Regions from separate parts of the Pseudidiomarina sp. WS423 genome, predicted to be linked through region 1. Evidence: predicted binding sites of a transcription regulator. Region 1 holds the regulator's gene; each other region holds the start of a gene.
What was found. Region 1 encodes NrdR, which represses ribonucleotide reductase genes. Its sites were predicted from a motif close to AAACACNANATNTNGTGTTT; they were not measured.
Positions count from the first base shown of each region.

Region 2: a site for NrdR is predicted at 1,372-1,391, ahead of nrdG (anaerobic ribonucleoside-triphosphate reductase activating protein). Genes of this name have one in related genera too.
Region 3: a site for NrdR is predicted at 1,403-1,422, ahead of nrdA (class 1a ribonucleoside-diphosphate reductase subunit alpha). Genes of this name have one in related genera too.

Region 1 covers NZ_JBOJLN010000006.1:120-10,633, forward strand. Annotated here, with positions in the region: gene ettA (energy-dependent translational throttle protein EttA) at 1-1,648, opposite strand, end outside; gene glyA (serine hydroxymethyltransferase) at 1,797-3,053, shown strand; gene nrdR (transcriptional regulator NrdR) at 3,114-3,563, shown strand; gene ribD (bifunctional diaminohydroxyphosphoribosylaminopyrimidine deaminase/5-amino-6-(5-phosphoribosylamino)uracil reductase RibD) at 3,556-4,689, shown strand; gene ribBA (bifunctional 3,4-dihydroxy-2-butanone-4-phosphate synthase/GTP cyclohydrolase II) at 4,761-5,834, shown strand; gene ACQ661_RS06850 (ketopantoate reductase family protein) at 5,806-6,720, opposite strand; gene ACQ661_RS06855 (AmpG family muropeptide MFS transporter) at 6,722-8,047, opposite strand; gene ACQ661_RS06860 (peptidylprolyl isomerase) at 8,047-8,649, opposite strand; gene ACQ661_RS06865 (methyltransferase) at 8,652-9,839, opposite strand; gene ACQ661_RS06870 (ketoacyl-ACP synthase III) at 9,926-10,514, shown strand, end outside.
Region 2 covers NZ_JBOJLN010000007.1:23,002-33,515, reverse strand. Annotated here, with positions in the region: gene nrdD (anaerobic ribonucleoside-triphosphate reductase) at 1-900, opposite strand, end outside; gene nrdG (anaerobic ribonucleoside-triphosphate reductase activating protein) at 917-1,369, opposite strand; gene ACQ661_RS07710 (nitric-oxide reductase large subunit) at 1,731-3,995, shown strand; gene ACQ661_RS07705 (ATP-binding protein) at 4,142-5,941, shown strand; gene ACQ661_RS07700 (MFS transporter) at 5,938-7,296, opposite strand; gene narL (two-component system response regulator NarL) at 7,510-8,154, shown strand; gene yegQ (tRNA 5-hydroxyuridine modification protein YegQ) at 8,316-9,659, shown strand; gene ACQ661_RS07685 (YfhL family 4Fe-4S dicluster ferredoxin) at 9,643-9,837, shown strand; gene ACQ661_RS07680 (LysR family transcriptional regulator) at 9,899-10,514, opposite strand, start outside.
Region 3 covers NZ_JBOJLN010000001.1:38,506-49,019, forward strand. Annotated here, with positions in the region: gene nrdA (class 1a ribonucleoside-diphosphate reductase subunit alpha) at 1-1,367, opposite strand, end outside; gene ACQ661_RS00190 (HAD family hydrolase) at 1,857-2,513, opposite strand; gene ubiG (bifunctional 2-polyprenyl-6-hydroxyphenol methylase/3-demethylubiquinol 3-O-methyltransferase UbiG) at 2,516-3,232, opposite strand; gene gyrA (DNA gyrase subunit A) at 3,376-6,051, shown strand; gene serC (3-phosphoserine/phosphohydroxythreonine transaminase) at 6,055-7,137, shown strand; gene hisC (histidinol-phosphate transaminase) at 7,267-8,370, shown strand; gene aroA (3-phosphoshikimate 1-carboxyvinyltransferase) at 8,395-9,786, shown strand; gene cmk ((d)CMP kinase) at 9,846-10,514, shown strand, end outside.

The DNA.
Region 1 (10,514 bases):
AACGAGTACGATGCGGCTCCATAGCATGCTCACCATGGGTCTTTTTCATATACTCTTCGTAATCAGAATAGTTCCCTTCGTAGAAGTTCACCACGCCCTCATCACGATAATCAAGAATGTGGGTAGCTACCCGGTCTAAGAACCAACGGTCGTGCGAGATCACCATAGCTGAGCCAGGAAACTCTAATAAGGCTTCTTCTAGCGCACGTAGGGTTTCAACATCAAGGTCATTGGTCGGTTCGTCCAAGAGTAACAGGTTACCACCAGCTTTTAATAGCTTGGCTAAATGCACCCGATTACGTTCACCCCCTGATAACTCACCAATGTGTTTTTGTTGGTCGTTACCACGGAAGTTAAAGCGACCCACATAGGCGCGGCTATTAATTTCAAAATTACCGATGCGGAGAATATCTTGGCCATCGGAGATTTCTTTCCACACGGTATTTTTGTCATTCATGTCATCACGGAACTGATCGACACTGGCCAACTGCACGGTGTCACCTAATTCAAGGGTACCAGAATCGGGTTGCTCTTTACCGGTGATCATGCGGAATAGCGTTGATTTACCGGCACCGTTCGGACCTATGATGCCAACAATAGCCCCTTTAGGAACGCTAAAGCTTAAGTCATTGATCAGTACCCGACCATCGTAGGCCTTATGCAAGTGCTGAACTTCAAGTACCTTATCGCCCAAGCGTGGGCCTGGTGGAATAAATAGCTCGTTGGTTTCGTTGCGTTTTTGGTAATCACCGCTTTGCAGTTCTTCAAACCGAGCCATCCGCGCCTTGCTTTTTGCTTGACGCCCTTTAGGGTTTTGCCGCACCCACTCAAGTTCTTGTTTAATACTGCGTTGCCGAGCTTTTTCTTGTTTCTCTTCTTGCTCAAGACGTTGTTCTTTTTGTTCTAGCCAAGACGAGTAGTTGCCTTCCCAAGGGATGCCATAGCCACGGTCAAGCTCTAAAATCCAGCCCGCCACGTTATCTAAGAAATAACGGTCGTGGGTAATGGCAACCACGGTACCTTCGTAGTCGTGTAAGAAACGTTCTAACCAAGCGACCGATTCAGCATCCAAGTGGTTAGTTGGCTCATCTAATAGCAACATATCAGGTTTGCTCAGTAGCAAACGGCAAATGGCTACGCGGCGACGTTCACCACCCGATAATACTTTGATTTTGGTATCCCACGGCGGTAAGCGAAGCGAGTCAGCTGCACGCTCTAGCATATTGTCTAAGTTGTGACCGTCTTTAGCTTGCAGGATAGCCTCTAGCTGGCCTTGTTTTTTCGCTAAAGCATCAAAGTCAGCATCTTCTTCAGCGTAGGCTGCATAAACCTGATCGAGCTCAGCTAGCGCATTTTTCACGTCAGCCACGGCTTCTTCTACGGTTTCACGGACAGTTTTGTCTTCGTCTAATTGTGGTTCTTGTGGCAAATAGCCAATTTCAATACCAGCGAGCGGTCGGGCTTCGCCTTCAATTTCTTTATCGATACCTGCCATGATGCGTAACAGGGTGGATTTACCAGCGCCGTTTAAACCTAATACCCCAATCTTTGCGCCAGGAAAGAAAGATAACGAAATGTCTTTTAAAATCGTCTTTTTCGGCGGGACGACTTTACTGACCCGCGACATCGAATAGATATATTGTGCCATAACTGCCCATGTTCCTTGTGAGGGTGAAATCTTAATGGACTATTTTAACCCTTAAGTTGGCGCTAACCCAAGTATATTGGTAAACTAGCGCACAGATATTTCCAATAACCCGCTGTCACTCCGGCAGCTGCTGCAGTTAGGAGCCCTGATGTTAAAACATGAGATGAACATTGCTAGCTATGATGCTGAGTTGTGGCAAGCGATGACCGATGAAGTACAACGTCAAGAAGAGCATATCGAACTTATTGCGTCAGAAAATTACACCAGCCCACGCGTGTTACAAGCGCAAGGTTCGCAGTTAACCAATAAGTACGCAGAAGGCTATCCGCACAAACGTTACTACGGTGGTTGTGAATTTGTTGATGTGGTTGAAGATTTAGCCATTGAGCGAGCCAAGCAGTTGTTTGGCGCTTGCTATGCGAACGTGCAACCGCATGCTGGTTCACAGGCTAACTCAGCAGTGTTTTTAGCGCTCTTAAACGCTGGTGATACGGTATTGGGTATGAGCTTGGCCCATGGCGGCCACCTAACCCATGGTTCCCATGTGAACTTCTCTGGCAAACTCTACCATGCGGTGCAGTATGGTTTAGATGAAAGTACTGGCGAAATTAACTATGCCGAAGTGCGTGAGCTAGCCTTGCAGCACCAGCCTAAAATGATCGTGGCTGGTTTTTCTGCTTATTCAGGTATTGTCGATTGGGCTAAGTTCCGCGAAATTGCGGACGAAGTAGGCGCTTATTTGCTAGTGGATATGGCGCATGTGGCTGGGTTAGTGGCAGCAGGTCTCTATCCGAACCCGGTACCTTTTGCTGATGTAGTCACCACCACCACCCACAAAACCTTAGCTGGCCCGCGTAGTGGTTTGATTTTATCAGGTAAAGATGACCCTGAATTGCACAAAAAACTTAACGGTGGTGTGTTCCCAGGTAGCCAAGGTGGCCCTCTAATGCATGTGATTGCTGCTAAGGCAGTAGCGTTCAAAGAGGCGATGGAGCCAGAGTTTAAAGCGTACCAGCAGCAGGTGTTAACCAACGCCAATGCAATGGTGAAAGTGATGCAAGAACGCGGTTACAAGATTGTCTCTGGTGGCACCCAAAACCATTTGTTCTTAGTTGATTTAATTGATAAAGATATCACGGGTAAAGACGCTGATGCAGCTTTAGGTCGGGCCTATATTACGGTAAATAAAAACTCCGTACCCAACGACCCGCGTTCACCTTTTGTGACGTCAGGATTACGGCTAGGTACCCCAGCTATTACGCGTCGTGGCTTTAAGCAAGCAGAAGCTGAGCAAGTGGCACACTGGATTTGTGACGTGTTAGATAATATTAACGACGAAGCAGCCATCAGTGCCGTGCGTGACCAAGTAAAAGCCCTTTGTAAGCGCTTCCCGGTATACGGATAAGCAACTCTTTGGTCGAGAATTAGGGCGATGAGTTCATTAGGTTAGGCAAGGAAAGTTATTATGCATTGTCCTTTTTGTGGCACGCAAGATACCAAAGTCATCGATTCTCGGTTAGTTGCCGACGGCGCCTCAGTGCGGCGTCGGCGCGAATGCACCGAGTGTAAAGAGCGCTTTACGACGTTTGAGACGGCAGAGTTGATCATGCCTCGAGTTATAAAGTCCGATGGCACTCGCGAACCTTTTAACGAAGATAAATTGCGTAGTGGCTTATTACGCGCTTTAGAAAAACGTCCGGTTAGTCTCGAAGCCATTGAGCAAGCCATGCAGAATGTCAAATCGTCATTAAGGGCAACGGGCGAACGTGAAGTCACCAGCAAAATGATTGGTGGCTTAGTGATGGAAAACCTCAAAGCCTTGGATAAAGTCGCATACATCCGGTTTGCCTCGGTGTATCGCGCCTTTGATGATATTCGTGAATTTGGTGAAGAAATAGCTCGTCTCAATGACTAATACCCCAGTTAGGTGCCACCAATTCTATATGCAACGTGCCCTTGATTTAGCTGCGCAAGGGCGGTTTAGCGCTGCGCCAAATCCTATGGTGGGATGTGTGATTGTGCAGCACGGCCAGATCGTTGGCGAAGGCTGGCATCAACGAGCCGGTGAGCCTCATGCTGAAGTACATGCCTTAGCTGCCGCCGGCGCATCAGCCAAGCATGGCACTGCCTATGTGACGCTTGAACCATGTAGCCATTTCGGTCGTACTCCTCCATGCGCAGATGCACTCATCAAAGCCCAAGTGGCGCAAGTTGTGGTGGCGATGCAAGATCCGAATCCGCTGGTGAGTGGGCAAGGTATCGCACGTTTACGAGCAGCGGGTATTGAGGTGCTGGTTGGCGTGTTAGAAACCCAAGCGCGTGCCTTAAACTGCGGTTTTATCGCTCGGATGCAACGGCAACGGCCCTGGCTCAGACTGAAAATGGCAGCATCATTAGATGGCCAAACAGCCTTAGCAAATGGCGCCAGCCAATGGCTCACCAGCAGCGCAGCAAGAGCCGATGTGCATCGTTTTCGCGCCCAAAGTAGTGCCATTTTGAGTACTGCGACCACGGTGCTAGCTGACCAAGCCCGATTGACGGCGCGCGGCGAATGGGTACAACAACAGCCACTGCGCGTGATCATCGATAGTCAGGGAAAATTAAAGGGTGATGAGCCGCTCTTTACCGAAAGCACAGCAACCGCTGCGCCTATTTTATTGGTGCATAGTGCCGAACTGACGACGACCAGAACTTGGCCGGAGCAGGTAACAATTTTGCAGTTGCCAGTAACTAGCAGTGGCCAGATAGATTTAGCTGAGCTGTTACACCAGCTAGCCCAAACGTATCAGATTAATTCGGTTTGGACCGAATGTGGGGCGAACTTGGCCGGCGCATTGATTGCAGCCGGTTGGGTTGATGAACTTATTTTATATTTAGCCCCGAAATTATTAGGTGCAAGTGCGCAAGGTTTATTTGCTTTGCCGGTATGGCAGCAGCTCGCGCAAGCGCCCACCTTAACCTATCGAGATGTTCGCCAGGTGGGGGCCGATCTTCGTATTACCGCCACCATCAACGCGAACCAAGGAGACCTTTCATCGTGACCAGTTTGCCATCAACAACTAGCTCGTTACATAGTGCTGCCGATATTATTGCTGATATTAAGCAGGGTAAGATGGTTATTCTCATGGATGATGAAGACCGTGAAAACGAAGGGGATTTAATTCTGGCGGCAGAGTGTGTTACGCCAGCGGCAATCAATTTCATGGCACGTTACGGCAGGGGACTGATCTGCTTAACGCTGACCGAAGAACGCTGCGAGCAATTGCGTTTGCCGCTCATGGTGAATCAAAACAACGCCCCTTACGCCACTAATTTTACGGTCTCTATTGAAGCCGCAGAAGGGGTTACCACCGGGATTTCAGCGGCAGACCGAGCTCGTACGGTGCAAGCGGCGGTAGCAGCCGATGCTAAGCCAAGCGATTTGGTCATGCCAGGCCATATTTTCCCGTTGAAAGCCAAGCCAGGTGGGGTGCTGAATCGGGCTGGCCATACCGAAGCCGGCTGTGACTTAGCGAGATTGGCTGGGTTTGAGCCAGCGGCAGTGATCGTGGAAATCTTAAACGAAGATGGCAGCATGGCGCGGCGTCCTGACTTAGAAAAATTTGCCGCTGAGCATGATATCAAGATCGGTACTATTGCTGATCTCATTGAGTACCGCTCGTTAACCGAGAAAACCGTGCAGCGCCAGGCGCACTGTAAACTGCCCACCGCGTACGGTGAATTTGAGTTAATTGCGTATCAAGACACCATTGATAAACAAGCCCACTATGCCTTAGTTAAGGGTGACATTAATAGCTCTGAGCCGGTGAATGTACGAGTTCATTTGCAAGATACTTTTAATGACCTCTTTGCCACTGAGCGCGCTGCTAAGCGCAGCTGGCCGCTCGCTCATGCGATGGAATTTATTGGTGCCAACAGCGGTGTTCTAGTGGTTATTGGGCGGCATCAAGATAGTGCCGGCATGCTTGAGCAAATTGCTCATTTTGCGGCAGAAGATCGTGGCGAAAGAAAGCCAACGGCGGCCGCCTCTAATGCCTCTCGTAACGTCGGTATCGGATCACAAATCTTGGCTGATTTAGGCGTCCATCAAATGCGGTTGATGAGCTCTCCCAAGCGTTATTCAGCGCTGTCAGGGTTTGGCCTAGAAGTGGTTGATTTTATTGAAGACCCAAATAACCCTGCGTAATCTCTGTAAGTTGCTGCCACAGCTGGGTATTGGCTGGGGCAGCAAGACCTAACTGAGCACTTTGCTGAGCTACAAATCCATTCAAATAATCAATTTCAGTTGGTCGCTGTTGGCGCACATCACTGAGCATCGACGAGCGATTTGCCGCTGTTTTTTGCATCACTTGGCGCGCCTGTGCGAGTAGTTGCGGAGCATCGAGAGACACTTGTTCATGCTTAGCTAAGGCAACGATCTCAGTCGCCAGTTGCATTTGCAATTGCTGTACGGGTAGCTGTAAAAGATCGCCGTTCGGACAGTCGTAAATCACTGTCAACGCATTAATTAAACAGTTGGTGGCGAGCTTGTGCCAACGCACTAATTTAATCTCGTCACTCCAGGCTAATGGCGGCAAAGCAGCCGCTAATTGTTGTTGTATTTGCGGCACTAGCCAAGGGCTGGGGGGATTATTAGCCGTAGCCGCCTGCGGAACGCTGTAGCCCAGCCAGCTTTGCCCCACACCAGCGTGAACTAATAATGGCCCTTGCCGATAGGCGCCGTGAGTGGTGCTCCAAAAGAGACTATGCGCCGGTAACAACTGCTGTTCATGAGTGAGCATACCGTTATAACTTAAAATCAACGGGCAGCGCTCTAGCAATTGCGCTTGGGCTAACTGTACGAGTAGAGGCTGCACTTGATAGGCTTTTACTGCTGCAAAAATGCAGGTTCCAGGCTCAAGTTGCTCGAATGAAGTGGTCATTAACTGATAGTGCTGGTTTGAAAAACTCAGTTGCAGATGCCCAACAGCGGGTTGCTGGCGTGGGCACAGGCTCACTTGTAGCCCTTGTTGCTGGAGTTTGATGGCCACCAAACTACCCAGGGCACCGTTACCAACGACGGCCCAACGCATGTTAATTGGAATCCTGCTGGTAAGCTGCTTCTAAACGCAGTAATGGCTTACGGAGTGCTAATAGAATCAATAGGCTAGGAACCACCATCAAGGCGGTGAGCACAAAAAATAGCTGCCAATCTCCGTCAAGAGCATTTACCACGAAGCCACTGTAAGATGAGAGTAAGGTACGGCCAAGGTTACCCAGCGAGGCAAGCAGGGCGTATTGGGTAGCGGTGAAGGCGCGATTGCACAACAAGCTAATAAAGGCAACAAAGGCGACCGTAGACCAAGCTCCGGTAAAGCCATCGATGATTACCGCAGCTAACAGTAGGTTGGTATTAGGCCCCACCCCGGCTATCCATGCAAAGAGCAGATTAGAAGCGGCCATGGCTAAACCACCAATAAGGAGGCCGCGCACTATGCCAAGGCGTAAATTAACTAAGCTCCCCAAAATTGCGAAAACGATGGTGACCCACCAAGTGACTAATTTTGAGTAAATGGCAATGTCATCGTTGGTGAAACCGATTTCTTTATAGAACACAATCGACATTCGGCCTAAAAAGGCCTCGCCAATCTTAAACAAAAAGATAAAAGCCAACATGCTCAGGGCTAATCGCCAGCCGCTGCGTTTAAAAAATTCTGCAATGGGTGCAACCAGAGTATGGTGAAACCAACTTTGGCCAGCCTTTAATTGGGTGGTGACCGCTGAGTAGCGAGTGGAGTTTGGCGCCAGAATAACCCAAAAGATTTGCGCCACCACCACGAGGGTAAGCAGGCTGTAGGCTTGTTGCCAGTTCCAATGGGTGCCATCCACCAGAAAAAACGGAATGGCGCCAAGGCCGCTGTAACCAGTCCACCAACCAGCTGTCGCCATGGCGGCTCCAGCGGATTGGAGGCGCGCTTCGTGGGCACCGAAGCTTTCAATGCGGTAGGCATCAATAGCAATATCTTGGGTTGCTGATAAAAACGCGATAACCACAGCTAACAGTGCGATCCACCAAGTTTGTACAGTAACATCTAGCCAGCCCAAACCTGCGGTTGCTGCCAAAATACCCAGTAAACAGACCAGCAGCCAACTACGACGTTGTCCCAAGTGGCGGGCGAGCCAGGGTAGGCGTACTCGATCGATGAGAGGCGACCAAAGTGCATTGATGGAGTAAGCAATAAAGACAATACCAAATAAGCCGATATTGGCTCGATTTACTCCGGCTTCTTGCAGCCAAGCGGAGAGCATGGAGCCGATCAGCACCCACGGAAAACCACTGATCATGCCAAAACCAAAAATCACCCAGATCCTTGGCTCTCGGTAAACGGCGAAATCTTTATACCAAGGGGTAGCTGACATTAGAGCGCCGGCAGCACATCAATACGAATCAGCATGGGCGGCTCAAGCGGCACATCACCCCAACCGGTAGGCTCATGAAACACATGGGTCTCAGTTGCTGCTAGCTGCTCTAGCACCTCTTCACCTTCAACAACCCAGCCAAACACTGCGTAGCCCCAACGGCTGCTGCTCGGGTCCAGTTTCGTATTGTCGGCGACGTTAAAATAAAACTGGCGGGTTGCTGAGTGCGGGTCGCTCACTCGGGCCATGGCGATGGTGCCATAACTGTTGCTCAGCCCATTACCAGATTCATTGACAATAGCAGGGCGCTCTACTTTGGCTTTAAAGTCAGCATCGTAGCCACCACCTTGCACCACAAAACCGGGCACAATGCGGTGAAAAATTGTGTTGTTGTAACTCCCAATTTCAACGTACTCAAGAAAGTTTTTGACGGTGAGCGGGGCTTTAGCACGGTTTAATTCAACCACGATATCACCGGCACTGGTGACCATCTTCACTCGCGGAAACTGGTTGTTCGGTTGAATTTCTGCTGCTGCGGGCGCAAGCAAGGCGGTCAGCAGGAACGTACCTAAAATAAAATGAGAATAAAGCTGTTTCAGCATGATTAACCTCGAGCTCTCCAAATCACAAATTTGGCATTTTGTGCGTGTTGATCTACCTGTTTAAACAAACGCTTAAGGCTAGCATAATAAGGTAAGTGACGATTGGCGACCAGCCATAATTCACCGTTGGGTTGCAGTACACGCTTAGCATCACGGAACATCTGTCGGGCGATATGTTCGGTGACAGCATGTTCTTGATGGAATGGAGGATTACATAGAATCAAGTCAGCACTCGCACTTGGCTGTTGACTCAAACAATCGTCCACCCGAGTTTGATAAGCTTCAGAGTGAGGCAAATTCAAGTCGATATTGGTGCGGCAAGAAGCCATAGCCAAATAGGATTCATCGACCCAAGTCACTTGGCTGTGAGGCGATTGCTGTGCATAAACAATCCCCAGAATGCCATTACCGCAACCTAAATCGATAACCCGATTGGCGCCCGCAGCGGGCATGTGTTGCAGCATAAACCGAGCGCCAATATCAAGTGCATTACGGGCAAACACCCCTGCATGATGGCGCATTTCTAGGCCGTATTCAGGCAGTTGCCATGCATCAATAAAGTCGGCAGGTTCAGCGTCTGCAACCGCTTTCAGCTGCGCCTCTAAGGTGCGAGACTTTTTACTGGCAAGGGATACCGAGACATTATCGCAGTAACGTTCAAACAGTTGCCGCACGCTAGGAGTAAATAACTTACTTTTCGCCGCTGCTACTATGGGGGTGCCTGGTTTCAGTGTGGTAGCTAGCGTTGCTAATTGAAACTCCAGTAAGCTGATACTTTTCGGTATTTTCAAAAGCACAAGATCAATACTAGGTGGCAAGCTTTGCAGCGGCTGCAAGAGGTTTAAAGCCGATAGTTGCAGGTTCAGCTGATTTAGTTTGCTATTGTGTTGAAAGCCACGCTGGCTTACGTAAGAGTCGGTTAAGCTATGAACGACCGGTGGCGGAGTGAGTAACTCAGAGTGGCAAGCCATCAGTAGTGCACCAAAACTATCATTAATTAATAGCGGTGCCTGCCATTGCGGACGCTGCGTCGCTAGCCAACTATGTATAAGTTCATCAGCCGCATCCCAAGCCTGCAAAGGATCTTGCTTGCGCGCCGGAAAGCGTTGTAGGTGCCAACTACCAAGTTCGGTAGTGAAAGTGGTAGCAGCGCTAGGCGTGCCCGTACGTATTGATTGACGTGAGTTCATAAGCTGATTAAATGGTCGGACATTTCTCTTGTTAACAATCGTGCTATGATAGCGAAAAACGACAGGTGACTATAGGTTTATATAACGTGAAAATATACGCAGAAATTACCGGCTGGGGCAAATGCTTGCCGCCAGCTATTATGACCAACGACGATTTAGCTACTTTTTTAGATACCTCGGATGAGTGGATTCGCACCCGTACGGGTATTGAAGAACGTCGGGTAAGCTACGTCGGCACCTCCAAATTAGCCACAGTAGCGGCGCGCAATGCCCTGGCCGCAGCTGGCCTTGATGCCAATGATCTTGATTTAATCATTGTTGGTACCTGTACCCCAGACGAAATTATTCCCAATGTCGCCTCAGCCGTGCAGCGTGATTTGGGTGCCAAATATGCTGCGGCATTTGATCTTAATGCTGCCTGTAGCAGTTTTTTATATGGGATGCATTATGCAACGCAAGCGATTCGTACCGGCGCCCATAAAAAAGTACTGATCATTGGAGCTGAGCGCTTAACCCGCATTTTGGATTGGACCAAGCGTGAAAGCGCAGTGCTCTTTGGTGACGGCGCTGGTGCTATGGTGCTGGAAGCAACTACCGAAGAATGTGGCTTATTAGCCTCTCACGTCACTTGCGATGCTGATGCCCGCGATGTTCTGGCGTTAGAGTTTGGCATGA
Region 2 (10,514 bases), on a different contig from region 1:
AGAAGCTAACGAATCGGCATTGGGTGACAGATACACGAAGAATGAGTTACCGACAGATAATTCATGGGCAATATGCTGAGCAAATTGCTGATCTTTGCACTGACCATTTTCGGTCAGCATAGCCACGGTAACGACCGGGAAAGTGAGTATGGTTTTCTTCCGTTCTTCATTAAACCAATGTAAGAAAAAGTCCTGAAGCTGGCTCACCGATTGCCATGATGATTTGCTGAAATCGGCGGGAAAGACAAAGTCACCAAACATACTTTCAAAATAATGCTGGTCATAGACTGAGATATTCCAGAAGACACTTTGATAACCGCGCGCTGCCGCGGGCTGATTGAGGGCATACACGACGTGCTGTAAGTGGTTTTCAATCTGATGGCGATGTGTTTCTAGGTAGTTATCACCGTAATCTTTACGAGCAAAATAATCAAAGTAAGCCAAAAATTCGACGGTGGCGACGGCCCCGGCAAACTGTGAGCTCACCGCAAAGACGAAGTTCACGAAAGTGCCACAAAAGCTTTCTAGGTGTTTTGGTGCTTTTGATTCGCCGCCCAACTTAGTGAGCCCATCACGTAAAAACGGATACATGGTAACCGACACACAGTAAGGCTTTAAGCTAGTTTCATCATGCACATAAATCTCATGATCTTCTATTTGACGAATATACTCCTGCGCCAACGGCGGGCCAAACAACTCTGCAATTTTATTGCTGACTTGCTTGCGGTTCACTTGAACAAAAAAATCCTTCATGATTTCTGACTCTAGCGTCGCAATATTCTTTTGCGTCACGTTCGCATTAGCATCCATTTTTGAGCCATCAGCGGCATTTTCGGCATGGAGATATTGCTGAATAAAGTCAACTTTGGCGTCTACTTGATCGGGGTATAAGCGCAACATAGGTATGCTCCTTGTTTTAATCAGTGCTTAAAAAGCGCACGTTTAGTAGTTGTTGATTGCGTAAATCAATAAACTTCTGATTTGTGTTTGGACTATCTAGGCCACCAAGCTCAGCTATCCAAGGGCCCGTTTTTAAATAGGTGAGCTGTTCGCGGAGTGCAGGCAGCACCTGCTCATAACCGGTATACAGACAGGTTTCTAGCCCCTGCTCACGAGCTAATTTAAGTAAGTGCAGTAATTGCTCTGGGTACCATTCACCCCCTAAAAACAACACGCAGGTGATGAGGCCCCGATATTGCTGCAGCCGCTTCGTAAAATACTCTGGGGTTAATTCCACTCCGCTATGAGCGGGCCAGCTATCAACGCTATGACAGCCTTTACAACCCACAGGGCAGCCGGTGATGGTATAAGCCAACGAGACTTCGCCGGGCACCTCCTGAAAGGCTATTTGCTCTGAACAGTAGCGCATTAAAACCCCACATATTGTGCTTGATTGCTTATTTGCATCTATATATTGTGTTAAAGCCTAGACGATCACCTAGATATTGTGTTGATCCGGATCAATAAATAAGCAGCCTGAAAAACTCTGAACGCCGCTTGGCCAAGCTAGCCAAAACATGCTGGTGGGTAAAAATAACCCTACGGGTTACTAGCACCCTCAAAAAGTGCGGTTATATCTACCCTAAAAACAAACAAAAACCAATAAAATCAGATGGATAAAAGTTGGCACGAGACTTGCTATAAGGAAAGGGTACTCATCTATGAATGCGTGCGAAATGCAATAAAGGGAGACTCTCGCATGAATCAACAACAACAACCGGAGGTGCCATATGGCCGGTTATAAGAAACTTTGGTGGATACTCATCGGCATCCTAGCGATTACCTTTGGTATCTTGGGTTATTTTGGTAAAGAGGTATACCGCGAAGCACCGCCTATTCCAGCGCAGTACGTGACGGAATCGGGACAAGTGTTAATGACTGAAGAGAGTATTCTCGATGGTCAAACCGCTTGGCAATCCATCGGTGGTATGCAATTAGGCTCGATCTGGGGCCATGGTGCTTATCAAGCACCCGATTGGACTGCAGACTGGTTACACCGTGAGCTCGTAGCTTGGTTAGAAATTGTAGCGCAACGTGATTACGGCATGAGCTACGATAGCTTGAGCCCAGCTGAGCAAAATGCTCTGCAATTTGCGTTAAAACAGGAATATCGTACCAACACCTACGATGCTGCAACTGATACGGTGCTACTAAGTGAGACTCGAGTAGCAGCCATCAATGACGTAGCGGATTATTATATTCGCTTATTCAGCGATGCTCCTGAGCTACAAAGCACGCGCGAAAGCTATGCAATGAAAGAGAACACCTTGCCGAGCCTTGAGCGACGCGAGCGTATGACTGAGTTCTTTTTCTGGACTGCTTGGTCAGCCGCTACTGAACGCCCTGATAGCAATGTCACCTACACCAATAACTGGCCGCATGAGCCGCTTATTGATAATAAGCCAAGTGCTGAGAATATCATTTGGTCTATTATTAGTGTGATTTTACTGATTGCTGGTATCGGTGCTTTGATTTGGGGTTGGGCTTTCTTGCGCGACCACGATGAAGAAGAAATTGAGATTCCTAAGCAAGATCCAATCACTACCTTCAAACTTACACCATCACAAAAAGCACTAGGTAAATATTGCTTTATCGTCGTGGCGTTGTTTGCTTTACAAGTTTTGTTAGGTGGCTTTACTGCTCACTACACTGTAGAAGGTCAAGAATTCTATGGTATTAACGTGTCTGAGTGGTTGCCCTACTCGCTAGTGCGTACTTGGCACTTACAAGCGGCCATGTTCTGGATTGCTACTGGCTTCTTAGCTGCTGGCTTATTCTTAGCACCTATCATTAATGGTGGTAAAGATCCTAAGTATCAAAAACTAGGAGTCGACCTACTATTTTGGGCGTTAGTTGTAGTGGTTGCTGGTACCTTTATTGGTAACTTCCTCTCTATTGCTCAAATTATGCCTGAGCACTTAAGCTTCTGGTGGGGTCACCAAGGTTATGAATACGTCGACCTCGGTCGTGCATGGCAGATTGGTAAGTTCTTAGGTATCGTGTTCTGGTTAGTGTTGATGATGCGCGGTGTCTTCCACGCTCTTCGTCAACCAGGCGACAAGAACTTATTAGCACTACTCACCGCATCTGTTGTTGCTATTGGCCTGTTCTACGGTGCTGGCTTCTTCTATGGCGAACGTACTCACTTATCAGTGATGGAATACTGGCGCTGGTGGATCGTGCACTTGTGGGTAGAAGGCTTCTTTGAAGTATTTGCCACCGCTGCCCTAGCCTTTATTTTCCATAGCATGGGCTTGGTTTCTAGAAAAATGGCTACTACGGCCACCTTAGCGTCAGCATCGTTGTTTATGCTTGGCGGCGTACCTGGTACTTTCCACCACTTGTACTTTGCCGGTACCACCACTCCCGTGATGGCCGTTGGTGCAACTTTCTCTGCGCTAGAAGTCGTTCCCTTGATTGTCTTGGGCTACGAAGCTTGGGAAAACTGGAGCTTGCAACGCAAAGCTGAGTGGATGCAACGCATTAAATGGCCACTCATGTGCTTTGTTGCGGTAGCCTTCTGGAACATGTTAGGTGCTGGCGTGTTAGGTTTCATGATTAACCCACCTATCTCGCTGTACTATATTCAAGGTTTGAACACCACACCAACTCACGCTCACGCGGCCTTGTTTGGGGTGTATGGCTTCTTAGCGCTAGGTTTTGTCTTACTCATCTTGCGCTACATTCGTCCAAACCTGCAATTTAACGATAAACTGATGACCACTGCATTCTGGTGGATGAACATTGGCCTTGGCATGATGCTATTTACTAGCTTGCTGCCAGTTGGCTTCATCCAGTTCTATGCATCAGCGTCTGAAGGTTTATGGTATGCACGTAGCGAAGCCTTTATGCAACAACCGTTGCTAGAGGGTCTACGTTGGGTGCGCACTGTTGGCGACGTGGTCTTTATCGTCGGTGCTTTTGCTATCAGCTGGCAAGTGGTGTATGGCTTGTGGTTTGATAAAAGCTCACGTGAACAACAGCATATAGCTTAATCACAGCCTGAAATTAAAGGTGAAGTTAAAGGCGGTGGCACTTAGGTGCTGCCGCTTTTTTTACGGTTGATTGTTGTTCAGTTGCTATCCGAGGTACACTAACGCATCTGTTTAAATCAACCCAAGAGTTTGACTCCTAATTGTCTATGCCTAATTCATCTATTGTGACACGCATTGGTTTTGCTTTGAGTTTTATGGTGGCGCTTACCGTAGTCACGCTGTTGGCTTCGTATTGGCTCTCAGAAAAAGCAGATCAAGATGCCTTAGCCATAAATATTGCAGGCTCACTGCGCTACCAAGCGTATCAATACAGCTGGCATCAATTACATGATGCTGATAGTGCTGCAGCAGCAGCCATGCAAGCCGAATTTGAACAAAGTTGGCATCATCAAGTCTTTAACCGTTTTAGCCATAGTGAGTCTGATTTAGCAACCTTATATACGCAAACTCGAACCAGTTGGCAGCAATTCCAGCAGCAAATAGCCGATGGCGTGGTCACCAGTGCTAATTTACAACAACAGATTTTGCCGCAAATAGACCAAATTAATCGCTTTGTTACCGCCATTCAACAAGATGCCGAGCAGCGCATACGTTCCATTCGATTAATTCAGGTGCTCTCGTTGTTTTCTAGCATTGGTTTAGCGCTGGTTATTTTCTATTGGTTACGCACCCGCGTTAAGTACCCATTAGAGGTTTTAACTCTCGCCGCCAAAAGAATTGGTCAGGGCGACTTTACCGCCCGTGTGAATCATCCCATGCGTGATGAGCTAGGTGTGCTCTCGGGCACCTTGAATAAAATGAACGAAGCTGTGGGTTACATGTATGGCAATCTTGAAAAACGCGTCGATGAACAAACCCGAGCCATTTCTCAAAGCAATGTGCGCTTGCAGTTTTTGTACGACACCGCGCGAATGATCATCGAGCATTCACCTGGTTATCACGACTTTACCACCATTGTTGAAGGGTTAAAGCGCGCCTCTGAGGTTGAAGACCTCGAGCTTTGCTTAATTACCGAGGCAGGCAATAAACCCTATTTACAGGTGCAGCCTATTGGCGCCCCAGAAGATCCTTGCGAAGGGGTTGATTGTAGCCAGTGTGTGAATGCTGGGGCCGGAGTGAGTATCCAGAACAACCAGCGCATTTATCGCTTTAGCATTGAGCGCGAACAACAAAATTACGGGGTCTTGGTAGCTCGTTGTAGCCTTAGCGAGCAACTCAACGATTGGCAACAACAGTTGCTACAGTCAGTTGCCGACCAACTGGCCATTGCCCTAAGCCTGAAACAAGAAGAAGAGCAAGTACGGCGCCTAGCTCTTATTCAAGAGCGTACGGTGATTGCGCGTGAGCTGCACGACTCTCTTGCGCAGGCTTTGTCCTACTTGAAGATTCAGGTGACACGCCTCAACAAAGCCATTGAGAAAGATAATAAAGAAGTGATTGATGATGTTGCAGAAGAGCTTAAACAAGGGCTTAATGCCGCTTATCGGCAGTTACGCGAATTGCTTACCACTTTCCGCCTCAAAGTAGATGGTGCGGGGCTGTTGCACGCCCTGCAAACAACTATCAATCAATTTAGTGAGCAGTCTGATCTGTCCTTCAGGCTGAACTATCAGTTAGAGAATACCCCCTTGGTACCGCATGAAGAAATTCATTTGCTGCAAATTATCCGTGAAGCCTGTCAGAACGCCATTCACCACAGCCAAGGCACAGATGTGGTGGTACAGCTAAGCCAGCACGATCAGCGAATTGAATTAAGCATTGAAGATAATGGTGTAGGTATTCCCGATCAGGCCGAAAAAATGAATCATTACGGGCTTGCTATCATGCAAGAGCGTAGCCGTCATCTAGGTGGCACCATTGAAATAAAACGCCGTTCTGAAGGTGGCACAGGAGTCTATTTTAGTTTTGTGCCGCAGTACCTGTTAGAGCGTGAAGCGACTGTTTAAGGGTTATAAAACTCGCTACGCCGGCGCAGATACACCCAGCTAACTAGTGCCGCACACAGCACGTAAAAAAGTGCAAAGGCCACCAGCGTATTGGCGCCATGGGCTTGGCTCACATTGATATACCACAGGGCTGGTATGTAGATAGCGCCAGCAGTTGCCACGGCTGTAAGCCAACGCAATGCTAATGGTAACTGCTCTAATGGCAGCACCACACTGGCAGTTTTAAAGACCGCACTACTAGCCGTTCCGGCCGCAATAAAAATCACCAAAAAGACCAGCAGGTAGGGTAAGAACCACTCTTCAGGAACCCTACTTTGCAGGGCTGCTGCGGTCATGTAAGCGGCACTCAAGCAAGCCATAGCCATCACTAAAGCACACACCACCAAGACTTTGGCGCCACCGTACTGGTCAGCCAGCCAGCCACCAAAAGGTCGGGCCAGCACTCCTAAGAGTGGCCCAATCCAAGCATACGTTAGGGCACTTGGTGTGTAGTTAGCACTAAAGGTTTCAAGGCTTAAGGGTAGTGTCATCGCAAAGCCAATAAAGGAACCAAAGGCCATCACGTAGAATAAAGTCATCAACCAAGTGTGGCGGTTCTTTAGAATGCGCCCTAGCATCGGCGGTTGGGTGTTGGTAACAACAGGCTCAGCGCTGGGGGGATGCCCTGAGGGGCTAGGCATAGCCTGAGCTCCTCGAGCACGGCGCTGCCCTAACGAATACAGGCTTGTTGCAATCACTGCCACCATCAATAACCAGCCCGTGTTGGCAAGCCATAGGGGCGTACTCGGCGGTAACACCCCGACAATATCACCACTTGTTTGATGAGTTAACCAAGGAGAAGCCGCCCAATCACCTAGCCAGTTGATACCGCTAAGCAACGGTAGTAGGGTTTGTGCCAACACAATCCCGACCCCACCGATCCCTGCGTTAACCGCTAGCACCCAGCCAAGTGAGCTCTTCTCAATCCGTGCACCTGCAGCAGGTTGTAAGGCAATAAATTGGGCGCCACCTAAGCCAGAAAGAAAGGCCAACACATACAGTTGCTCAATCGCAATCTCCTCCACACTTAGCTGCCACGTAAGTCCAATTGCCGGTATCAATAACAGTACTGAACCTACTTGAATAAAGCGCTTATGCATACTGCGCTCACCCAGCCATAAAAAAACAAACTGAAACACACAAGCACCGCTCCCGGCTGCTGCCAGCAAACTGTATAGCTGTGCATAGCTCAAATGAACCGTTACTGCATGGAGCTGCACCACCAAGACACTCCAACTTAGCCACAAGGTCATCCCCACAATCAGATTGATTGCGGTGAGTTTGTCGATGGTTGGCGAAAGTCGAATGGTGTTCACATGTTACTCCTCAGCTATGCTAGTAACTATGCGTGAGCACCGCCAAATAAACAATTTAGCGAGGGGGATAAATAGCAATGCAAAAGAGGCAGTTAAAACTACCCCCAAAGGGTTAATAAGGTGCTAAGCTTTGGCTAACGGGGCTACATTGTGCAAAAATACCCCCTATAAAATATTGACGCTTATCATCATAAGACATTAAAGGAGCAACTCATGTCTGATACTCCAGCTAGCATTATGCTTGTGGACGATCACCCACTTTTGCGTAAAGGGCTCAAACAACTGATTTCGCTTGAAGACGGCTTAGAGGTTGTAGCTGAATGTAGCAGCGGTGCAGAAGCACTAGAGTTAGCCGAAGAAATTGATCCGGATTTGATTATCCTTGATTTGAACATGCAAGGTATGGATGGATTAGAAACCCTTAAGCGGATGCGCGACAACGGGGTGACCTCTCGGATCGTCATGCTCACCGTGTCTGATGCCGATGAAGATGTCGTTACGGCGATAACTAACGGGGCCGATGGCTACCTATTAAAAGATATGGACCCGGAGTTATTATTAGAACAAATTCAACGCGCTATTGAAGGCAAAATGGTGCTTAGTGAGTCTATTACCGAAGTTTTAGCAACCGCCTTGCGACGTCCCTCAGCACCTTCTGCGAGCAAGTACGATAGCCTCACCAATCGCGAACAAGAAATTTTAAAACTCATCGCTAAAGGCATGAGCAACAAGGTGATTGCTCGTGAGTTAGATATTTCTGACGGTACCGTTAAAGTACACGTGAAGCACTTGCTGAAAAAGCTAGGTTTACGGTCGCGGGTAGAAGCGGCAGTGTGGATGGTAAACCACGACGCTTAAGCTAGTTAGAACCTGAGCAAACTCCAGCAAAGATTGATGCCGATCAAGTTTTGTCTGGGGTTTTATTTGTAACATGAGCGGCTGCGCACCGTAGCCTCTTAATAACCCATCTAAGCTCTCGCTTAGATGCCATGTACCTTGTAGTAAGAGCAATGACCATCATGACAAGCCCTGAACTTCTTTCGCCCGCTGGCAGCCTAAAAGCCATGCGTCTGGCCTTTGCCTATGGTGCCGATGCCGTTTATGCCGGCCAACCAAGATACAGTCTACGCGTGCGTAATAACGAGTTCGATCTCGCTAACCTTGCGCTCGGTATTGCTGAAGCACACGCCCTAAACAAGAAGTTCTATGTGGTAGTCAACATTGCTCCTCATAACGCTAAGCTTACCCGATTTGTAGAAGACATGGCGCCAGTGGTGGCGTTACAGCCGGATGCTTTGATCGTTTCAGACCCTGGCATCGTGATGCTGCTAAGAGAGCATTACCCGCACCAAGCATTACACCTAAGTGTACAAGCCAATACCGTCAACTGGGCGGCGGTTAAATTCTGGCAACAACAAGGCATTGAACGGGTCATTCTGTCTCGTGAACTCGAAGTACGCGAAATTGCCGAAATTAGGCAGCGCTGCCCCGAGATGGAAATTGAAGTTTTTGTGCACGGCGCATTGTGTATGGCCTATTCCGGCCGTTGCTTGCTGTCGGGCTATTTCAATAAACGAGACCCTAATCAAGGTGCTTGCACCAACTCGTGTCGCTGGCCCTACCAAGTGCATGATGCTGAAGAAGATGCCGTTGGTCAGTTTAATCCGATTGATAAGCCGGTATTATTAACTGAGCCCCAGCGCCCGGGCGAATACATGCTGATGGATGAGGATATTCACGGCACCTACATTATGAATTCAAAAGATTTACGGGGTATCGAGCATGTCGAGGCACTCACCCACATGGGAGTGCATTCGTTGAAAATCGAAGGCCGTACCAAGTCGCCTTATTATGTAGCTCGTACTGCACAAATTTATCGCCAAGCTATCGATGATGCTGTTGCTGGTAAGCCTTTTAACCGGGCGTTACTTAACGAGCTAGATGGCATGGCCAACCGCGGCTTTACCGAAGGCTTTTTACGCCGCCATGTACCCAGTGATACCCAAAATTACGACACCAGTCATAGCTTAGGTGAGCAGCTATTAGTGGGTGAGATTATCCGTAGTAGTGGCACCCAAGCTTATGTCGAGGTGAAAAATGCATTTGCGTTGGGCGACACTATCATCTTGATGAAGCCTTCTGGCAATATCCAATTTACCTTGTCCAGCATGCAAGATAATCAGGGCATTGATTTGGTTCGCGCCGCGGGTGCCGGTCGTCAAGTTACGATTGATTTGCCATGTGCGTTAAGCGAAGCAGATGCTCCATTTGCGATGCTTATCAAAGTTGCTGCGGTTAAACCCCAGCAGACGATTCCTGTTGTTGATCTCAATGTGGAGGTTAAAGATGCCGGTGCTCATTGAAAGTGACTGCATTAACTGTGACATGTGTGTACCCGAGTGCCCTAACGAAGCCATCGCTATGGGCCCAGAACATTATGTGGTTGATGTTGAAAAATGTACTGAATGCGAAGGCTTTTATGATGAGCCAGCCTGCATTCCAGTCTGCCCCATAGAATGCATGGTGCTGGTGCCTAATTAGCCTGGCTCTAGCACCGGTCAAAATGGCAACCTCTCGGTTGCCATTTTATCTTGGTTGGTGCTTATTGTAGGTCGTGACTGCGTTGCTGGCATAAAGTGCGCAGCCATTCTAAAGCCGGTTGTCCTGATTTAGAGCGTGGATAAGCTAAACCAATAGTGCGCTGTAATGTTAAACCTTGCAGCGGTCGTAAAATCACATCCTGACGTTCACGTAACGCCTCAAAATCTGGCACTAGTGCTACTCCAACACCTGCAGAAACCAATCCTAATGCATATTCAATGGTGTGAATGTCTGCTCGAATATCCGGTTGGATGCCATTTCTTATCAACTCTGGATACAACTGTGACCACGCATCGCATGGGGTGCGCTTAATGAGTGCCAGTTGATCAAAATCAGCCAAATCTAAGGAGCTTTTTAACCCCAGCGGGTGTCCGGCAGGTAACGCCACCAAAAAGTTATCAGTCCAAATGGGTAGAAATTGCTCGCCCGCTTTCAGCATTTTGGGTGTGATAATACGAGCATCCCCTTCGTCTTCTGGTTCAACAAGATGCAACTCTAAACCCTCAACCCCGGCACTGAACTCTCTTAATAGCTGGCTCATTCGTTCTACCCCAAGCGCGCGAATTAAGCCTAAACGAAACTGAACGCGCTTCACGCTTTGCCGAAAAGACGCACGC
Region 3 (10,514 bases), on a different contig from region 1:
TCTTCATCATTCACGTGGCGCAAAGGCTTGGTTGGCAGCGCGATTTCTAAACACAGGTTACTTTGTCGAATAGGTGCAACCGCCGGGTCAAACGGACTGTGAGTGTTGCAATGGTCCACGTTTTGCAGGTAAATGCGACCTGTACTAGCACGTTCTTGCATGAATAAACTAAAGAGTTCAATGGCTTTGATACGCTTTTTGCGAATGCTATCGTCGGCTTCGTATTGCAGATAGAGGCGTTCAAATTCTTCTTGATTAGCAAAGAAAGCATCGTACAAACCAGGGACATCAGACGGGCTAAACAAAGTGATGTAGTCGTCTTTGATTAAGCGCTGATACATAACACGGTTGAATTGCACGCCATAATCTAAGTGGCGCACACGGTTCTCTTCAACGCCGCGGTTGTTTTTAAGAACCAGCAAGCTTTCTACTTCTAGGTGCCAAAGCGGATAGAACAGGGTAGCGGCACCGCCACGAACACCGCCCTGAGAACAGCTTTTAACTGCGGTCTGGAAGTACTTATAAAATGGAATACAGCCGGTGTGGAAAGCTTCGCCACCACGAATGGCACTACCAAGCGCACGGATACGGCCAGCGTTGATGCCAATCCCAGCGCGTTGAGAAACGTACTTAACAATCGCACTTGCAGTGGCGTTAATTGAATCTAAGCTGTCGCCTGTTTCAATCAATACGCACGAGCTAAACTGGCGCGTAGGTGTACGAACGCCTGACATGATAGGGGTTGGCAAGGAGATCTTAAACAATGACGTGGCATCGTAAAAACGCTGCACATAGCTCATCCGAGTTTCTTTCGGATAGTTAGCAAACAAACAGGCAGCAACTAAGACATACAAAAATTGCGCACTTTCATAGAGCTCACCGGTAACCCGGTTTTGCACCAAGTATTTGCCTTCTAATTGCTTCACCGCTGCGTAGGAAAAGTTCAAGTCGCGGGCGTGATCGATAAAATCGTTCATTTGCTCGAATTCTTCGCGCGTGTAGTCAGTCAACAAATGTTTATCGTAACGACCCGCAGCAACCATTTTAGTGACTTGATCATACAAATGGGGCGGCTCAAATTGGTTATAAGCTAATTTACGCAGATGGAAAACTGCTAAGCGCGCTGCTAAATACTGATAATCAGGTGCTTCTTCAGAGATAAGGTCAGCGGCAGCTTTGATGATGGTCTCGTGAATATCTTCAGTCTTAATACCGTCATAAAATTGGATATGCGATTTAATTTCAACTTGTGATACCGAAACGTTGTTCAAGCCTTCGGCTGCCCAACTAATCACACGGTGAATTTTGTCTAGGTTTAAAGGTTCGCGTTCACCGCTACGTTTAGTTACGAAAAGCTTTTGGTTCATGAGGCGCATCCATCGTTGTTATGGTTGTTTTGTCTAGCCACAAGATATAGTGCGTGTTGCGACCGCACGACGGTTTTTTACACAATATCTTGGGATGAATGAATGGGGTTATCCTAGCACTTATCGCACACTGATCAAGTGTGTTTACGTTACAAAAACCGGAAGGTTTGACTAACCGAAGTGTAGGCTTTCGCTAAAACCTGCGGTGCAATAGAGGTTTAGTAAAATCAAGCACCCTGAAAAAAAATATTGGAAATTTTTTTACCGTCATTAGCTGACGTTTTGTTGCTCAATGAAAACCGATTAGAAAGCGGAGGTTTGGTTAGATAAATCTACATATGGGCGTTTCAGTGGTGTGACTGTCTATATGTTGTGTTGGTTTTTTTGGTGAAAACTGCGAAGCAGCGCTGCTGGCACTTTTTGTTGGTGCCGAATCAAGGCCAAAATCCAGACCAGCGCAAGCCCCGTAGTTAGGCCAAGAGATCATAATTAAGTTAATAAATCGAGTAACTCTAAGGGGGTTTCGATGAAACTGTCGGCGCCCCAAGCGGTTGGCGTTTCGATGGCACTGATGTAGCCATAATTCGCCACAATAGTGCGCATGCCAGCAGCGCGACCGGCTTGAATATCCCGCTCGGCATCGCCCACGTACCAACAATCGTCCGCCACTACTTGTAGTACTTGGGTAGCGTGCAGTAGGGGTTGTGGTGATGGTTTCGCTACCGCTAAGGTATCGCCGCAGACAACCACCTCGATTGCAGCTAATTCAGGAAAGCTAGGCAGCAGTTGCACGGTTAAGGCCGTTGGTTTATTGGTGACAATCGCAACCGGTATCTGTTGCTGTTGTAGTTGTGCTAGCAGTTCGCTAACCCCAGCAAAAAGCTGGGTTTGTTCAGCAATAGCTTCGCTATAAAAACTTAAGAACTTGTGTCTGAGTTCGTCTTTGCGTTGTTCAAATTCAGCTTCACCGTAGGCAAAGCGTAAAAGCCCAGCGGAGCCATGAGAGGCAATCGGAGTGTAATCACTAGCACTCACTAAGGGGCGTTGCTCAGCCCTAAGGACGCGGTTTAAAGCTGCGCCTAAGTCAGGGGCGGTATCTAACAGGGTGCCATCTAAATCAAACAGGATTGCAGCTGGACGTGACATGCTTAGTCCTTCAACGGTTTGGTTAAACAGACGATGTAATTTACATCAACATTGTTCTGGTCTAAGTAAAAGCCGCGCCACGGCAGGTAATGGAGCCCAGTCATGCTTTGCGCAACCAATCCAGCAGCATCGGTCATGCGCAATAATTCAGCCGGTTGAATGAACTTTTGGTGCTGATGCGTGCCTTTCGGTACCCACTGCAGCACATATTCTGCCGCAACGATCCCAAGCAGCCAAGATTTTAGATTACGGTTCAAGGTTGAGAAAAATACCTTACCACCTGGCTTAACCAAGTCTGCTGCCGCTTGGACTATCGCCGCCGGGTTGGGCACGTGTTCGAGCATTTCTAAACAGGTGACCACGTCAAACTGCGCTGGCTCACTTGCGGCCAGTTGTTCGGCTGGGATAAATTGATAGTCAATTTGTAGCTGGCTTTCTAAGGCATGTAATCTGGCTACTTGCAACGATTGTTCAGCCAAATCAATGCCGGTCACCTGAGCACCAGCACGGGCTAGGCCTTCTGCCAACAAGCCGCCACCGCAACCAATATCGACAATACGGCTACCAAACACACCATCACAGGCAGCTTGGATAAAGTCTAAGCGCAACGGATTAATTTGATGCAGCGGTTTAAACTCTCCGGCGGGGTCCCACCAACGTGAGGCGATGGCACTGAATTTTTCAATTTCTGCAGGATCAACATTAGAACTTGTGGTCATAGGGCTTCTGCTACGGCTTAAAAGTAGGTACAGTGTACCCAACCTACAGGGATAAAAAAAGATGCGATAGTAAGCCCGTACGGGTACAATGGCGTTATCTTGTAAAACTATAAAAAGACAGATCGTTTAGGGATATAACTACTATGAGTGATCTCGCCAGAGAAGTCGTTCCGGTTAACATTGAAGATGAGTTGAAGAGTTCGTATTTAGATTACGCCATGAGTGTAATTGTCGGTCGAGCTTTACCGGACGTTCGTGACGGCCTCAAGCCAGTTCACCGTCGTGTACTGTTTGCGATGAATGAACTGCGTAATGACTACAACAAGCCTTACAAAAAATCAGCGCGTATTGTTGGTGACGTGATCGGTAAATATCACCCTCATGGTGATAGTGCTGTGTATGACACCATCGTGCGGATGGCTCAGCCATTCTCGTTGCGTTACATGTTGGTTGATGGTCAAGGTAACTTTGGTTCAGTAGACGGTGACTCGGCGGCAGCCATGCGTTACACCGAAATTCGGATGGCAAAAATTGCCAGCGAGTTGCTCTCTGACCTAGATAAAGAAACCGTTAACTTTGTGCCAAACTATGACGGCACAGAGCAAATTCCTGATGTTTTACCTACCCGAGTACCTAACTTATTAGTGAATGGTTCGTCGGGTATTGCGGTTGGTATGGCTACCAATATTCCGCCGCACAACCTCACAGAAGTGGTGAATGGCTGCTTGGCCATGATTGAAAACCCAGACATCACCATTGATGAATTGATGGATTACATTCCGGGCCCAGATTTTCCAACTGCAGCATCCATTTCAGGTCGCTCAGGCATTGTTGAAGCCTATCGTACCGGCCGTGGTCGTATTCATTTACGCGCCAAAGCTGAGATTGAAACGGAAGATAATGGCCGTGAAACCATCATTGTTTCTGAAATCCCGTATCAAGTTAACAAAGCTAAACTGATTGAGAAGATCGCTGAATTAGTTAAAGAAAAACGTCTGGAAGGGATTAGCGCTTTACGCGACGAATCTGACAAAGACGGGATGCGGATTGTCATCGAATTAAAACGCGGTGAAGTGGGTGAGGTGGTCTTAAACCACCTGTACGCCAATACGCAAATGCAAGTGGTGTTTGGTATTAACATGGTGGCGTTGGATAAAAACCAACCGCGCCTGTTTAACTTACGCGATATGCTGCATTGCTTTATTTTGCACCGGCGTGAAGTAGTTACCCGCCGCTCTGTGTATGAGCTGCGTAAAGCTCGTGAGCGCGCCCACATCTTAGAAGGCTTAGCCATTGCGCTAGCTAACATCGATGAGATCATTGAGCTGATTCGTCGGTCACAAACAGCGGCCGATGCGAAGGCTGGTTTAACCAGTCGCGCTTGGCGTTTAGGCGATGTTGCCGCGATGCTAGAACGGGCTGGGGTTGATGCAGCGCGGCCTGATCATCTGGATGAAAAATACGGTATTCGTGACGGTGAGTACCATTTAACTGACGAGCAAGCACAAGCTATCTTGGATTTACGTTTGCACAAGTTAACGGGTCTTGAGCATGAAAAAATCCTAGATGAATACAAAGGCTTGTTGCAGGTTATTGAAGAATTACTGTTGATTTTGAATAGCCCAGAGCGGCTCATGGAAGTGATTCGTGAAGAGCTAGAGAAAATCAAAGCTGATTATGGTGATGCGCGACGTACGGAAATTACGGCGGCAGCACACGATATCAGCATGGAAGACTTGATTAATGAAGAAGACGTGGTGGTGACTTTGTCGCACCATGGCTACGTGAAGTACCAGCCACTTACCGAATATGAAGCACAGCGCCGCGGCGGCAAAGGTAAAGCCGCAACTAAGATGAAAGATGAAGATTTCATTGAGCGCTTGTGGGTGGCGAATACGCACGACACCATTCTATGCTTCTCAACCCGCGGTAAAATCTATTGGATGAAAGTGTACCAATTACCGCTGGCCAACCGCACTTCGCGTGGCCGTCCTATCGTCAACTTGTTGCCGTTAGAAGCGGATGAAAGGATCACTGCGATTCTGCCAACGCGCGATTATCCGGAAGATAAATTCATCATCATGGCCACCCGTAACGGTACCGTGAAGAAGACCCCAATGGTGGAATATTCGCGGCAACGCAAAGGCGGTATTATTGCGCTTAACTTGGTTGAAGGCGATGAGTTGATTGGGGTTGATGTGACTACCGCTGGTGATGAGATCATGCTGTTCTCGAACGCTGGTAAAGTAGTTCGCTTTAGCGAAGATCAAGTTCGTTCGGTAAGCCGCACTGCTACAGGTGTGCGCGGTATTCGTCTAGAAGCTGGGCAGCATGTGGTTAGCTTGATTGTGCCGCGCACTGGCGACGAACTCGAAGTTGGAGACGACGGTGAAGCAGAAATGCCATCGGTGCTTACCGTGACGGAGAATGGCTACGGTAAGCGTACGCCAATCACCGAATACCCAGCTAAGAGCCGTGCTACCAAAGGTGTGGTTTCGATTAAGGTGAGTGAGCGTAACGGCCAAGTCGTCGGTGCGATGGAAGTGATTGATAGTAATCAAATCATGCTCATTAGTAACAAAGGCACCTTGGTACGGACTCGCGTCAGTGAAGTTTCAGTGGTTGGCCGTAACACCCAAGGCGTGCGCTTGATTCGTACCGGTGATGATGAAAAAGTAGTTGGGTTACAACGGGTTGATGATATCGACGAGGACGAAGAACTGGATCCATTGTTGAATGAACCTGTTGAAGGCGACATAGACGAGCCGCTAGATGACGAAGCGGATGACGAAACCGATGTTGTAGAAGGTGAGGAATAAGCCATGAGCGCCCCGTTTAATTTTTCTGCGGGGCCGGCAATGTTGCCGGCAGAAGTAATGCAACAAGCGCGCGATGAGTTTTTAAACTGGAATGATTTAGGCATTTCGGTGATGGAAATAAGTCACCGCGACCCAGCGTTTATCTGCTTGGCGGAACAGGCTGAGCAAGATTTACGCGATTTGATGGCTATTCCAGACCAGTATAAAGTGCTGTTTATGCATGGTGGTGGACGCGGTCAATTCAGTGCTGTCCCACAAAATATTGCGGCTACTGATGCGACCGTGGATTATCTAAACTGCGGGATTTGGTCTGACTTTGCGATTCGTGAAGCGCAAAAGTACGTACGCCATGTCAATGTTGTCGGCGCGGCTGTGCAAACCGATCAAGGTAAAGCAATAAGTCATCCAGACTCATGGCAGTTATCTGAACATGCAGCGTACTTTCATTATTGCCCGAATGAGACAGTGGACGGTATTGCGGTGCATGAGATACCGCAAGTGAATGCTCCCATTGTGGCTGATATGTCGTCGAATGTTCTCTCTGAGCCGCTGGACGTGAGTAAGTTTGGCGTTATCTATGCCGGTGCACAAAAGAATATAGGTCCTTCTGGTTTCGCGATTAGTATTGTGCGTGAAGATTTGTTAGGTCACGCGCAAACCAATACCTCCACCATTATGGATTATACCGTGCAGGCCAAAGAAGGCTCGATGTACAACACTCCTAACACCTTTGCATGGTATTTATCAGCCTTGGTGTTCCAATGGTTAAAACGCCAAGGTGGGGTGGCGGCGATAGGTGAATTGAACCGAGCTAAAGCGGCTAAGCTTTACCACTACATTGATCAATCAGACTTTTATTCAAATCCGGTGCATCCAGATTATCGTTCACGCATGAATATTCCGTTTTTGCTGGCTGATAACTCGCTTGATAGTGCCTTTTTAGAACAGGCTGCAGCGGCTGGTTTAGTTGGTCTAAAAGGGCATAGGTTTGTGGGTGGTATGCGCGCCAGTATTTATAATGCGATGCCAATGGCCGGCGTGGATGCGTTGGTGGAATTTATGGCTGAGTTTGAACGTAAGGTGTGATGTCGCGCAAGCAAGAGCGCTGTTAGCTATTGGATATTAGCTATTGGTGCGGGCAACCTTTACTGACAACGAACAACGAACAACGAATAACGAATAACGAAGAATCAATAACGAACAACCAGGAAACTCATGACAAACTTTGATGCAAAATCTCTCGCTAATGTTGGCGTACGTAACTTAAGCCCATACCAGGCAGGTAAACCCATTGAAGAGCTTGAGCGCGAACTAGGGCTAACAGATATCGTGAAACTCGCTTCGAACGAAAACCCACTGGGCTTAAGCAAGCAGGTTACCGCAGCTTTGCAAGATACCTTAGCCGGATTAGCTCGCTATCCTGACGCCAACGGTTTTTATCTAAAGAGCAAACTGGCCGAGAAACTGGGTGTAAATATTAATCAAATCACCTTGGGTAACGGCTCCAACGATGTCTTAGAACTGTTGGCGCGTACCTTTGTTAACGAACATCATGAAGTGCTGTTTTCGCAGCATGCGTTTGTGGTGTATCCATTGGTAACTCAAGCTATTGGTGCCAAGGGTATTGCGGTACCAGCGAAAAACTATGGTCACGATTTGGATGCTATGGCCGCAGCTATTACCGATAAAACACGAATGATTTTTATCGCTAATCCAAATAACCCAACCGGTACTTTCTTAACCACGGCTGATCTGGAAAGTTTCTTAGCTAAAGTTCCTGCGCAGGTGTTGGTGGTGTTAGACGAAGCTTACTACGAATACGTGCCTGCAGCTGAACGAGCGCCTTCGGTTGAATGGGTTCAGCGCTATCCTAATTTGATTGTAAGCCGTACTTTTTCTAAAGCTTATGGCTTAGCCGGCTTACGTGCGGGTTATGCGGTGACTCATGCGGATATCGCAGATTTAATGAATCGGGTGCGTCAGCCATTTAACATGAACAGCTTGAGCCTAAAGGCTGCTGAAGTTGTCTTAGATGATGCTGATTATTTAGCCCAATCTATTGCTGTCAACCAGGCGGGAATGGCACAACTGATTGAATTTTGTGAACAATTTAACTTTGTTTACATTCCATCCTACGGAAACTTTTTGACCATTGAAGTTGGAGCTGATGCGGCCGATATTTATCAGCAGTTACTGCATAAAGGCGTGATTGTGCGGCCGGTAGCTGGATACGAATTACCGAACCACTTACGCGTAAGTATTGGCCTTGAACACGAAAACCAAGTGTTTATTGATGCACTAAAAAGCATGCTACTGTAATAAGTTGGTGGGGTTATTGGTGCTATGAGCGGTAGGATAGCGTTACGTGGATTAAGCTCTTGTACGGGCGAGGTTACTTTGCCCGGTTCAAAAAGTATCGCGAATCGTGCCTTACTAATGGCGGCCTTGTGTAGTAACTCAGATTCGAATTCTGGTTCTCATTCTGGGGCTGCCCCGGCAGTAACTCAGGTAACGAATTTACTGCGCAGCGACGACACTGAACGCATGCTCGAAGCTTTGACTGCGTTAGGCGTGCGGATCGAGCTAAACGCCAACGACCCCAGCCAGGTTACCGTGCATGGTTGCGGTGGTGATTGGCCTTATTGGCAAGCTAACCCGACGGCAACCCTTGAGTTGTTCCTAGGTAATGCAGGTACTGCGGTACGGCCGTTGACCGCAGTCTTGGCTGCCACCTTACCCGCAACTGCCGCTGTGGTGGTAGCCGGCGATGCACGCATGCATGAACGTCCGCTCGCGGCGTTGACCGATACCTTGCAAGCCGGCCATGCTTCAATCAAGTTTCTACAACAGCCAGGCTATCCGCCGTTACGACTCGGTGCTGGTTTGTGTGGGGGCTCGCTGCAAGTAGACGGGAGTGCCTCAAGCCAATACATTTCGGCGCTACTGATGGCGCTGCCGTTGTTGGCGGATGACACCCTGTTAGAGCTGACCGGCGAGGTGGTATCTTGGCCCTACATTGAATTAACTCTGGCTATGTTACGACGTTTTGGTATCACCATTGCCCAAGTGAGTGCCCATGAGTTTTTCATTGCCGGCGGACAACGCTATCAAAGCCCTCAGCAGTATTGGGTAGAAGGGGATGCCAGTGCGGCCTCGTACTGGTTAGCGGCGGCGGCGATTAGCGGTGGTCCGTTAACGGTTAAAGGGGTGGGTGCAGATAGCATTCAAGGCGATATAGCCTTTGCCGATTACCTTGCGCAAATGGGCGCTGAGGTTGATATCCAGCCGCAACAAATCAGGGTGAGCCGCCAGTTATCCGAGCCGTTACAGGCTTTAGATGCTGATTTAAATGCCATCCCTGATGCCGCCATGACTTTTGCCACTTTGGCGTTGTTTGCCGAGGGCACCACAAACATCCGCAATATCGCCAATTGGCGAATTAAAGAAACCGATCGCCTGCACGCTATGGCGACCGAGCTTCGCAAAGTGGGGGCACAGGTGGTTGAGCATGCTGATGGCATTGAAATCACCGCGCCGGCCCAATTGCAGCATGCTGAGATTGCCACCTACGATGACCATCGGATGGCGATGTGCTTTTCGTTGTTAGGTTTCAGTGCCAGTGGCGTGACTATTCTTGACCCTGATTGCTGTCGCAAAACCTACCCGCGTTATTTCGAAGATTTTTGTGCGGTAACGCAAACGTCGAGTAAGGTTCATCGTAAGTTCACCGAATAAAGGTGCAATTTTCTGCCAATTCCGTATAATTGCGGCGCTTTTATTGGGTAGGGGATAGCATGACCAAACAGATTCCGGTAATCACCATCGATGGACCAAGCGGTGCCGGCAAAGGTACGGTAAGCCGTATTCTCGCTGATAAGTTAGGTTGGCATTTACTTGACAGTGGCGCCATCTATCGCGTTTTAGCTCTCGCTGCGTTGCATCATGGGTTCGCCGCCGATGATGAAGCAAGCTTAGTGGCTCTAGCAGGTGCGCTAGACGTTAAGTTTGACGTAGAAGAAGACCCAGACTTAACCCATATCATCTTAGAAGGTGAAGACGTTACCATGACCATTCGTAATGAAGAGGTCGGTAATATGGCTTCCAAAATTGCTGCGTTGCCACGGGTACGTGAAGCTTTATTGCGCCGTCAACGGGCGTTTAAAGAGCTGCCAGGCCTCGTTGCTGATGGTCGAGATATGGGAACTGTGGTGTTTACCGACGCTGCCGCAAAGGTGTTTTTAACAGCCAGCCCAGAAGAACGTGCACAACGGCGTTACCAACAATTGCTAGATAAAGGTTTTACTGCTAAAATCGACCAATTAATCACCGAAATTCGCGAGCGTGATGCACGCGACACCAATCGCTCGGTTGCACCTTTACGTGCCGCTGAAGGATCGTTGCAGATAGATTCAACGGATCTGAGCATTGACGAGGTGGTGGACAACATTCTTGAGTTTGCATAC